Regions from separate parts of the Knoellia sp. AC549 genome, predicted to be linked through region 1. Evidence: riboswitches for the same ligand, from Rfam matches in the RefSeq annotation. Region 1 holds a riboswitch; the other holds the start of a gene.
What was found. Region 1 has a riboswitch for thiamine pyrophosphate ahead of thiC (phosphomethylpyrimidine synthase ThiC). Riboswitches for the same ligand answer to the same signal wherever they lie in the genome.

Region 1 (5,220 bases):
GTGCCCGCAGTCCCGACTTCACGCCCACGCCAGCCTGACCGTCGTGGCAACCTCGTCGGGGCTCACCGCGTCCAGGGCGTCGAGGAGGGCCGCCCGGAACGTCCCTGGGCCGCTCGCCCCGGTGGCCGCCCGCTCAGCCGCGACGGTGAGCAGGGCCGTCGCCGCGACGACCGCCCCCAGTCGACTGACCTCGGTGGCGAGATGTGCCGCGGTCAGGGCACCGAGCAGGCAGCCTGTGCCACTCACCTGTGTGAGCCACGGATGGCCGCTCGCCACCCGCACGGTGCGCTCGACGTCGGTCACGGCGTCCACCCGGCCCGAGACCGCGACGACGCACCCATGCGCCGAGGCCAGCTCACGGGCAGTCCCGACCGCCAGGTCCGGGCCGACCGTGCTGTCCGCGCCACGCACGGCATGACCATCACCCGGGTCACTCCCCAGCGTCAGGACTTCGGAAGCGTTGCAGCGCACCGCGGTTGGGCCCAGCGCGAGGAGCTCGCGAGCGAGTGGTGTCCTGACCGGAGCCCCGCCGATGGCGACGGGATCGAGGACCCACGGCGTGGCGTATGCCGTCGCGGCACCCGCCGTCGGCAGCGCAGCCTCGCGTGCATCACTGTTCAAGGACCCGAGGTTGACGAGCAGGGCGTCAGCATGGGTGACCAGTGTCGGGGACTCGCCGAGCGTCGCGGTGAGCATCGGCCGCGCCCCAGCCGCGAGCAGCCCGTCGGCGACAAGGGCCTGCGTGGCCGTGCCGGTGATGCCGAGGACGAGGGGCGCCTGCTCGCGAACACCCGTCAGAGCACGCGCCACCTCCGCCCTCAGCCCGTCAGTCACGCGCATCCGCCATGGCACGTCGAGGGACGGGTTCCACGGCACCCGCCAACAGCCGAGGCTGCCGCGCCACGGACTCGACGTCCCGGTCGAGGTCGGCAGTCGAGAGCCGCGGGCCCAGGGCTCCACACCCGGCGACGAGCAGGCCGCCGGTGACGAGGACGGCGAGCACGGCCCCGTCGTGACCGAGAGCTCTCTCCGCCTGTGGCAACCAGAACGGCCAGAGCGCCGGACCGACGATGGACAGCGAGTATGCCGTTCCGTAGCCCGTCGAGCGGACGTGCGCCGGGAAGCGTTCGCACAGGTAGGCGCCGACCGGCCCGTAGCCGCACACGGTGAGCAGCTGGAGCAGGGCGACTCCGACGATGACCGGGATGACCGCGTTCGTGATGGTGCCGAGCCAGAGGAGCGGGCCGAGCACAGCGGCGCTCAGTCCCCACAGCACGAAGAAGCGACGCCGACCCCACAGGCTCGAAAGGTGACCGGTTCCTGCCATCACGCCGGCTTGGCAGACCGCCGCGACACCCATCACGACGCCGACGCGGCCGCCATCGAGTCCCAGGTCCCGGGCGAGCCGCCCGGCGAGCACGATGACGACCATGTTGGTCATGAGCCACAGCCCGGTCATGAGGCCGAACATCTGCCAGAACGCGCCGGCATACGCACCGCTGAGCACGCCTCGCAGGCCACGAGACCCGGACGGCTCGGTCACCTTGGCGACCTCGCGTTCGCGCACAGCCCCGGGGGCGTCGGCCACCCGTGACGAGTAGTACGCGAGGAGTGCCAGGCTTGCCGCCCCACCGACCACGAAGGTGAGCCTCCACCCCCATGCGCCGTAGGCCGGCAGTCCTAGCACCGCGATGAGCCCAGCCGTGGCGAAGGCGATGGTCGCCTGCGCGGCTGGCGCCATCGACATGATCAGCCCTGAGAAGAGGCCGCGGCGACGAGGCCTCGACCACTCCATGGCCAGGGGGATGGCCGAGGTGTACTCACCAGCGAGGAAGGCGCCCGCGACGAACCGCAGCGCGATGATGACGGTGATCGCCCAGACTCCGATGGACGCGTGACCGGGGACCGCGGCGATCGCAAAGCTGGTGGCCGACGTGCCGGCGATGGCGATCTTCGTCGTGGCCGTGCGGCCCAGCCGGTCGGAGATGCGACCGAAGACCATCGAGCCGACGGGACGCCCGAGCAGGGTGGCGACGATGACGAGGGCCCCGCCGGTCACGCCGGCGTGGGGTCCAGCCAGCGTTGCCAGTGCCGGTGCGAGCGCGACGACGGGGAGGAAGATGTTGAGCTGGTCGACGTAGTTGCCGATGACTCCGGCCCGCACCGCAGCCCGCCCCTCGGGAGGGAGCGTCGTCGCCGGTGTGCTCACCGGGCCACCCCGGCGCTCTCGTCCAGGTAGACACTGGACCCCAGCTCGACGAACTGGCGGGACTTCTCCGCCATCCCCTGCTCGACGACCGCTCGCTGTTCGGCCGCTGACCCGTAGGCATCACGAATGTCCTGGCTGATCCGCATCGAGCAGAACTTGGGGCCGCACATCGAGCAGAAGTGCGCGGTCTTCGCCGGCTCGGCCGGGAGGGTCTCGTCGTGGAACGCCATCGCCGTCTCGGGGTCGAGCGAGAGCGCGAACTGGTCGTGCCAACGGAACTCGAACCGTGCCTTGCTCAGCGCGTCGTCGCGCAGCCGCGCCCCCGGGTGTCCCTTGGCAAGGTCAGCGGCGTGAGCCGCGATCTTGTAGGTGATGACACCGGTCTTGACGTCGTCGCGGTTGGGCAGCCCCAAGTGCTCCTTGGGCGTGACGTAGCAGAGCATCGCCGTGCCGTACTGCGCGATCGTCGCCGCGCCGATGGCCGAGGTGATGTGGTCATAGCCCGGAGCGATGTCGGTGACGAGCGGCCCGAGCGTGTAGAACGGCGCCCCGTGGCACCAGTCCTGCTCGAGCTCGACGTTCTCACGCACGAGGTGCAGCGGCACGTGGCCGGGGCCCTCGACCATGACCTGCACGTCGAACTCCCAGGCGCGCTTCGTCAGCTCGCCCAGCGTCCGCAGCTCCGCCAGCTGCGCCTCGTCGTTGGCGTCCGCGATGGATCCGGGACGCAAGCCGTCGCCGAGGCTGAACGCCACGTCGTAGCGCGCAAAGATCTCGCACAGCTCGTCGAAGTGGGTGTAGAGGAACGACTCCTGGTGGTGGGCCAGGCACCAGCCGGCCATGATCGAGCCACCGCGCGAGACGATCCCGGTGACGCGGTTGGCGGTGAGCGGGACGAACGCGAGGCGCACGCCGGCGTGGATCGTCATGTAGTCGACGCCCTGCTCACACTGCTCGATGACGGTGTCCCGGAACACTTCCCACGTGAGGGAGGCTGCGTCGCCGTCCACCTTCTCGAGCGCCTGGTAGATGGGCACGGTCCCGATCGGCACCGGGCTGTTGCGGATGAGCCACTCGCGTGTGGTGTGGATGTCGTCACCGGTCGACAGGTCCATGACCGTGTCGGCGCCCCAGCGTGTCGCCCAGCTGAGCTTGTCGACCTCCTCGGCGATGGACGACGTCACGGCCGAGTTGCCGATGTTGGCGTTGATCTTCGTGAGGAACGCGCGACCGATGATCATCGGCTCGGACTCGGGGTGGTTGACGTTCGCCGGGATGATGGCGCGCCCTGCGGCCACCTCGTCACGCACGAGGCCGACGCTGCAGCCCTCACGAAGGGCCACGAAGCGCATCTCCGGCGTGATCTCACCCCGTCGGGCGTAGTGCAGCTGCGTCACGGTGGCGCCCTCGACGGACCGCAACGGCGGGCGAGAGGCACCGCGCCACTTCTGGCTGGCCTCACCGCGACGCATCGCCGACCGTCCGTCATCGGCGAGGTCACGGCCTCGACCGGCATACGTCTCGACGTCGCCCCGGGCGGTGATCCAGTCCGTGCGCTGCGGGTCCAGCCCGACCTCGGGATCAGCGCCCGGTCCGGCGGTCCGATAGACGAGGACGTCCCCGTTCGGGCTGCCGTCGGGACTGGGGTCCAGGCCGATGGCCGTGACCGGGACGGTGATGTCACCGTCGACGAGGACGCTCGCCCGGTGCTTCGGGTGGACCTCGGTCGGGGACTGCGATGAGGGACGGGACGGGACATGGGTACGCACTGGGCGGCTCCTCTTCCTTCGCCGGCATGATCCGGACAGGTTCAGACGGTCCGGACAGCAACAGTCCGATCTCAGCCCGTGCTCGGGCCCCCGTGGGGTGTGACCACCGTAGCGCCATGGTTGGGTTGGCGTCATGCCGACCTCTGCCAGGCCTGAGTGCACGAGCACGACAAAGGATGCGTATGCCGTTGCGAGACAGGGCGATTCACCACAGAACGTGGTTCTCTCGATCGCTGGAAGTGACCCCTCCGGAGGCGCTGGCATCCAGGCCGACCTCAAGACGTTCGCCGCCCAGGGCGCCTACGGCACGTGCGTCATCACGGCTCTGACGGCGCAGTCGACCACCGGCGTGACGGGTGTCCACCCCGTGCCCGCGGCCTTCGTCGCGGAGCAGCTCGGGACTCTCCTGGCCGACGTCAGGATCGACGCCGTGAAGATCGGGATGCTCGCCGACGCCGAGGTCGTCACGGCCGTGTCCGACGTGGTGCGCAGCCACCCGGCGCTCCGCGGCGTGCCGAAGGTCCTCGACCCCGTCATGGTCTCGACCGCAGGTTCACGACTGCTCGCCGACGACGCCGTCTCGGCCTTGCGAGCACTCATCCCCCATGTCGACGTCATCACCCCCAACATCCCCGAGGCCGCGGCCCTCCTCGGCGTCGACGAGGCCGAGGACCTCGACGCCCTGCGCGACCAGACCAAGCTGCTGCACGGTCTCGGAGCCGTCCGGGTGCTGCTCAAGGGCGGTCACTTTCCCGGCCCGCGCTCGGTCGATGCGTGGAGCGACTCCGAGACCGGGGAGGTCGTCGACCTCTCGGCCGCACGCATCGCCACCCGCAACACCCACGGCACGGGCTGCACCCTGAGCTCGGCGATCGCCGCCCTGCGACCCCGGCACGATGACTGGCTCTCAGCAGTGCGTGCAGCCAAGACCTACGTCACCGGCGCCATCCAGCACGCCGACGACCTCGACATCGGCCAGGGCCCCGGCCCCCTCAACCACGCCTGGCAGTACCGCTGAACGAGGAACGACCCGGACAGCTCGGGGCGTCCGGCGATTCCGGAATAGTGCCGTGCGCGCGTTTGCGACGAAGGAGCAACTGAGCGTGCGCAGCACTATTGCGGAATCGGCATTGTGCCGTGCATGCGTTTGCGACGAAGGAGCAACTGAGCGTGCACAGCACTATGTCGGAATCGGCCAACGACAGGGCGATCAGCCGAGGTTGTTGGACTTGAGGAACTCGG
Region 2 (5,220 bases), 730 kb from region 1:
GCCCGAGGAGTTCGCGACGTCGCAGGACTGCCTGGCCGGGGTCGAGGCGCTCACCACGGTCCTGACGGACCTCGCCGGGGCGTCCGCATGACGACCTACTGGTGTGAGCACGCGCAGCTGCCCGACAAGGTCCACCGCGGCGTGCGGCTCACCGTCGTCGACGGCCGGTTCACCGAGGTCGTGTCGGACACCAAGCCGCGCGACACGGACACGAAGCTGCGAGGGGTCGTCCTGCCCGGCTTCGCCAACGCGCACAGCCACGCCTTCCACCGGATGCTGCGGGGCCGGACCCACGGCGACGGAGGCAACTTCTGGACGTGGCGCGAACAGATGTATGCCGTGACCGCCCGTCTTGATCCCGACACCTACTTCGCCCTCGCGAGAGGGGTTTTCACCGAGATGGTGGCATCGGGCTACACGGTTGTCGGCGAGTTCCACTACCTCCACCACGGGCCGGACGGGAAGCCCTACGACGACCCCAACGCCATGGGCGTCGCCCTCATCGCTGCCGCGGAGGAGGCCGGGATCAGGCTCACGCTCCTCGACACGTGCTACCTCTCCGGGGGCTTGGACTCCGCCGGTCACCTGCCGCTGGACGAGGTGCAGGTGCGCTTCTCCGACGGCTCGGTGCAGGCCTGGGCCGAACGCGTGGAGGCGATGCACGACAGCGCACTGGTGCGGATCGGGACGGCGGCGCACTCCGTGCGCGCCCTCACGGGGGAGCAGCTGGCGGAGTTCGCCACGGTCGTGGGGGACCGGCCCGTCCACGCGCACGTGAGCGAGCAGATGGGTGAGAACCTCACGACCCAGCTCGTCTATGGCGCGAGCCCGGTCGAGCACCTCACCGACGCCGGGCTGCTGGGCGAGGGCTTCACCGCCGTCCACGCGACGCACCTGTCCGACGTCGACCTCGACCTCATGGGGCGCTCGGGCGCGGGGGCCTGTTTCTGCCCGACGACCGAGCGCGACCTCGCCGACGGCATCGGACCGGCGTGCGAGCTCGCCGCGAAGGACGTCCCGATCAGCCTCGGCTCGGACCAGCACGCCGTCATCGACCCCTTCGAGGAGATCCGCGGCATCGAGATGCACGAGCGGCTCAAGAGCCACGAACGCGGTCGTTTCGGTGTCACGCCGTTGCTCGAGATGGGCACGTCGGCGGGCTACCGCAGCCTCGGCTGGGACGGCGGACGCCTCGCCGTCGGCGCGCTCGCGGACCTCGTGGCGGTGCGCACCGACAGCCGTCGCACCGGTGGCGTCGCCCCGGCCCAGATCATCTTCGGTGCGACCGGTGCAGACGTCACCGATGTCGTCGTCGGCGGCCGCCGGATCGTCTCGAGCGGTGTCCACCCGTTGGGGCCGATCGACGACATCGTCAGTGAGGCCATCGTCGCCGTGAGGACCTCGGCCACGTGACCGCTGCGTCCCCCACCCCTCCTGCTGCGTCCGCGGATGTGGTCGCTGGAAACACCAGCTCCGCAGACGCAACGGTGTTCGTCGGGATCGGCGAGCTCGTCACCTGTGACGGCACCGGCGAGGCCGGGCTCGGCCTGCGACGTGACGCTGCCGTGGTCGTCGAGGACGGCCGCATCGCCTGGGTCGGCGACTCCGTCTCCGCGCCCGACGCCGACCACCGGGTCGACCTCGCCGGCCGGGCCGTCCTACCCGGCTTCGTCGACAGCCACAGCCACCTCGTCTTCGACGGGGACCGCTCCGCCGAGTTCGCGGCCCGGATGACGGGGGAGCGCTACGACGGCGGGGGCATCGGGGTCTCGGTCGACGCCACCCGTGCTGCCTCCGACGACCGCCTGCGCGAGCTCGTGGCCGGCCGGGTCGCCGAGATGCGCGACCAGGGCACGACGACGGTCGAGATCAAGAGCGGCTACGGCCTGACCGTCGAGGACGAGGCTCGCTCGCTCCGCATCGCGAGCGAGTTCACAACCGAGACGACCTTCCTCGGGGCGCACGTCGTGCCACCGGAAGCGAGGGGCGAGCGGGCGGCATACCTCGAGCTCGTCATGGGACCGATGCTGCAGGCCTGCGCCCCCCACGCCAAGTGGGCCGACGTCTTCTGCGAGCCGAACTCACCCCACGCGTTCACGCAGGACGAGTCGCGAGCCGTCCTGACCGCGGCCCGTGAGGCGGGGCTGGAACTGCGGGTGCACGGCAACCAGCTCGGCCACGGGCCGGGCGTCCAGCTGGCCGTCGAGGTCGGAGCGGCGAGCGTCGACCACTGCACGTTCCTGTCCGACGCCGACGTCGAGGCGCTCGTCGGGGCGGCCGACACGACGGTGGCGACCCTGCTGCCGGGAGTGGAGTTCTCGACCCGCTCGCCCTATCCGGACGCGCGGGGCCTCATCGACGCCGGTGTGTCGGTCGCGCTGGCCACGGACTGCAACCCGGGCACCTGCTACTCGAGCTCGATGCCGTTCGTCATCGCCCTGGCCGTCCGCGAGATGGGGATGACTCCGAGCGAAGCCGTGTGGGCTGCGACCGCTGGGTCGGCAAAGGCGATGCGCCGCACCGACATCGGTCGGATCGCCCTGGGCGGACCCGCGGACCTCGCCGTGCTCGAGGCACCGAGCCACCTGCATCTCGCCTATCGCGCAGGCGTCCCCATCGCCCGTTCGGTCTTCGGGCCGAGAGGCATCCCCTCGTCGCCGTAGCCGTAGGCCGCCACTTCCGCGTGCGGCAGCACGTGGACGGGGGACCCGAGGAGGAGTCCGATGTGACCCGAGGCTGCGATCAGAGAGAGCCGGTCCACTTCCGGCGCCCTGACCCCGATGAGGACTCGGCAACCGGCAGCCTCTGTTCCGTCCGCGACCTCGCCGTAGAGGCGCGGATCGGTGGCCCCGGCCGAGGCGAGCACTGCGAGAACCTCGTCCAGCTGAGCGGTCAGCCTCTTCCCGATCGGTCCAGGCAAACGATCGCTGTGGCCGCTTTTCCCTGTGCCGGACACAGCGGGCGAGTCGGCCGCGTGACGCACACTCCACTCGAGCTCATAGCCGCACGCCGCGACGAGCCGCTCCAGAGCAGCGATCGTCGGCTGCTGCTGGCGGGCCTCGTACCGCGCGACGACGGTCTGGCTCACGCCTGCGCGCTCGGCCAGCTGCGCCTGGGTGAGGCCCTGCTGCCGCCGTGCTCGACGAAGGATCTCGCGCGCCGTCGTCGAGGCGGCGGCGGTGTCGGGCTTCATGAGGCCACCTTCGCCGGATCGCCGCTTTGTGGCGTCGAGTTGTCCACAGGGAGCTGTCCGGGGACTGCGACCGGGGATCCGGTATCGCTGTGCTGCTGGTCCATAACCCATTGGTGTTGGGCTGCGCACCTATTGGTTATCGACGCACGGGAACACCCACACCGTCGGGGTCCCGATCATGGGCGGCTCAGAGGCCGCCGGGGCGCACGGCGTCCGGCTTGTGGCCAGCAGACTTGGCGTAGATCCTGGCTGCCTTGCGGGTCACCACCGTCTTGGCGACACCGGCCGCGAGACCGGTGAGCGCGGCATACCCCAGGGCCGCCAGGAAGGGCGAGTCCGGGTCCTTGGGATTCGCCGAGAGGTCCTGACCGGCCCGCTCCCAGACCTTGTCGGCCACCTTGGTCGCGGCGATGCCGGCCAGGATCGCCGAGCCGGTTCCGAGGATCTTCCACACCATGCTGCCCACTAGGACTCCTTGAGTTTGCAGTGTCCGCCCGAAGCGGGCCTTCTCCCGTGCCACCCTGCCACAGCCCAGGGAGTAGGGTGGTCATCGTCAATGACAGGGGAGCGCACCAACGCGCTGAGAGTGCGGGCAACCGCAGACCCTCACACCTGATCCGGTTCGCACCGGCGTAGGGAGTCTGAGTTCTCAGGTGACCTCTGCGGCAGACGAGATGGATGCCGCCGAAGTGACTTCCCCGAGGTATCCATCGGCCCTGCGCCGGAGACCACGGGAGAAAATTTCATGGCTACACACACCACGGAGCCGGCGACGACCGACTCCTCGGGCACCACCTCGGGCGGCTTCCTGCGCGCCCGGAGCATCCTCGCGACCCGTCCCCTCCTCGGGTGGCGGACCGTCGACATCCTCACGATCGCCTTCCTGGGCGCCGCCCTCGGCATCGCGTTCTGGGGTTGGGGCGTGTTCTACAACGGCCCCCTGAGCGCCATCACCTTCGGGTTCGCACCCTTGGGTGGCCTCTTCGCCGGGCCCTGGTTCCTTGCCGGGGTCGTCGGCGGCCTCGTCGTGCGGCGACCCGGAGCCGCGCTCTTCTGCGAGGTCACCGCGGCGCTCGTCTCGATGGTCCCCGGCACTGAGTGGGGCGCGACCACGCTCGTGTCAGGCATCGTCCAGGGGCTCGGCACGGAGCTCGTCTTCGCCCTCCTCGGCTATCGCGCGTTCGGCATTGCCGCCGCCATGCTCGCGGGAGCGATGGCCGGCCCGTTCGCTGCCTTCTACGAGTCCTTCACCTGGATCCAGGACTGGTCCCTCGCGTGGAAGGTCTCCTACGCCGCGGTCCTCGCTCTCTCCGGTGCGGTGGTCGCCGGCGTCGGTGGGTGGTTGCTCACCCGGGCCCTGGCGGCGGCGGGGGCGCTCAACGCGTTCCCACCCGGCCAGGAGCACCGCGAGAACCGCGCTGTCTGACGTGGACCAGCCTGGCGCCGGTGCCCGTGGAGGGGCCGGCACCGTCGACGGCACTGCCCGCGTCAGGGGCGGCCACATCACCCTCGAGGGGGTGACGTGGCGCCCGTTCGGTCGGCGCGAACCGGTGCTGCGAGACGTCTCGTTCTCACTGGCCCCAGGGGAGCGCGTGCTCCTCGTCGGGCCCAGCGGTTCGGGCAAGTCGACGTTGCTGCGGGCTGTCGCCGGGCTGCTCGAGACCGCTGACGCCGGCGAGCTGTCGGGTTCCGTCGCCATCGACGGTCACGCACCCGGGGCGCGCGCCGGCGAGATCGGGCTCGTCCTCCAGGAGCCGGGTGCCGGGGTGGTCGCCTCCTCGGTCGGGCGCGACGTCGCCTTCGGTCTCGAGAACGTGGGTATGCCGCGTGCCGACATGCCGCCCGCCATCACTGCCGCTGTGGCCGCGGTGGGGCTGTCGATGCCCCTCGACACCCCGACCGGGGCTCTGTCGGGCGGGGAGACGCAGCGCCTGGCGCTGGCCGGCGCGTTGGCTCTTGCGCCGAGCGTCCTGCTCCTCGACGAACCCACGGCCATGCTCGATCCCGGCCACGCCGCCCAGGTGAGG

Region 2: linked by a shared signal. The riboswitch ahead of ACZZ98_RS10335 (ECF transporter S component) and the one ahead of thiC (phosphomethylpyrimidine synthase ThiC) in region 1 are both predicted to bind thiamine pyrophosphate.

The regions. Positions count from the first base shown of each region.
Region 1 is NZ_OZ409890.1:1,414,548-1,419,767, forward strand. Features, by position in the region: gene ACZZ98_RS06795 (thiamine phosphate synthase) at 1-22, opposite strand, end outside; gene thiM (hydroxyethylthiazole kinase) at 19-840, opposite strand; gene ACZZ98_RS06805 (MFS transporter) at 827-2,209, opposite strand; gene thiC (phosphomethylpyrimidine synthase ThiC) at 2,206-3,888, opposite strand; TPP riboswitch at 3,975-4,082, opposite strand; gene thiD (bifunctional hydroxymethylpyrimidine kinase/phosphomethylpyrimidine kinase) at 4,196-4,996, shown strand; gene ACZZ98_RS06820 (ABC transporter substrate-binding protein) at 5,189-5,220, opposite strand, start outside.
Region 2 is NZ_OZ409890.1:2,141,208-2,146,427, forward strand. Features, by position in the region: gene ACZZ98_RS10310 (allantoate amidohydrolase) at 1-91, shown strand, start outside; gene ACZZ98_RS10315 (formimidoylglutamate deiminase) at 88-1,413, shown strand; gene hutI (imidazolonepropionase) at 1,452-2,663, shown strand; gene ACZZ98_RS10325 (helix-turn-helix domain-containing protein) at 2,597-3,193, opposite strand; gene ACZZ98_RS10330 (DUF4235 domain-containing protein) at 3,381-3,650, opposite strand; TPP riboswitch at 3,745-3,849, shown strand; gene ACZZ98_RS10335 (ECF transporter S component) at 3,939-4,619, shown strand; gene ACZZ98_RS10340 (ATP-binding cassette domain-containing protein) at 4,621-5,220, shown strand, end outside.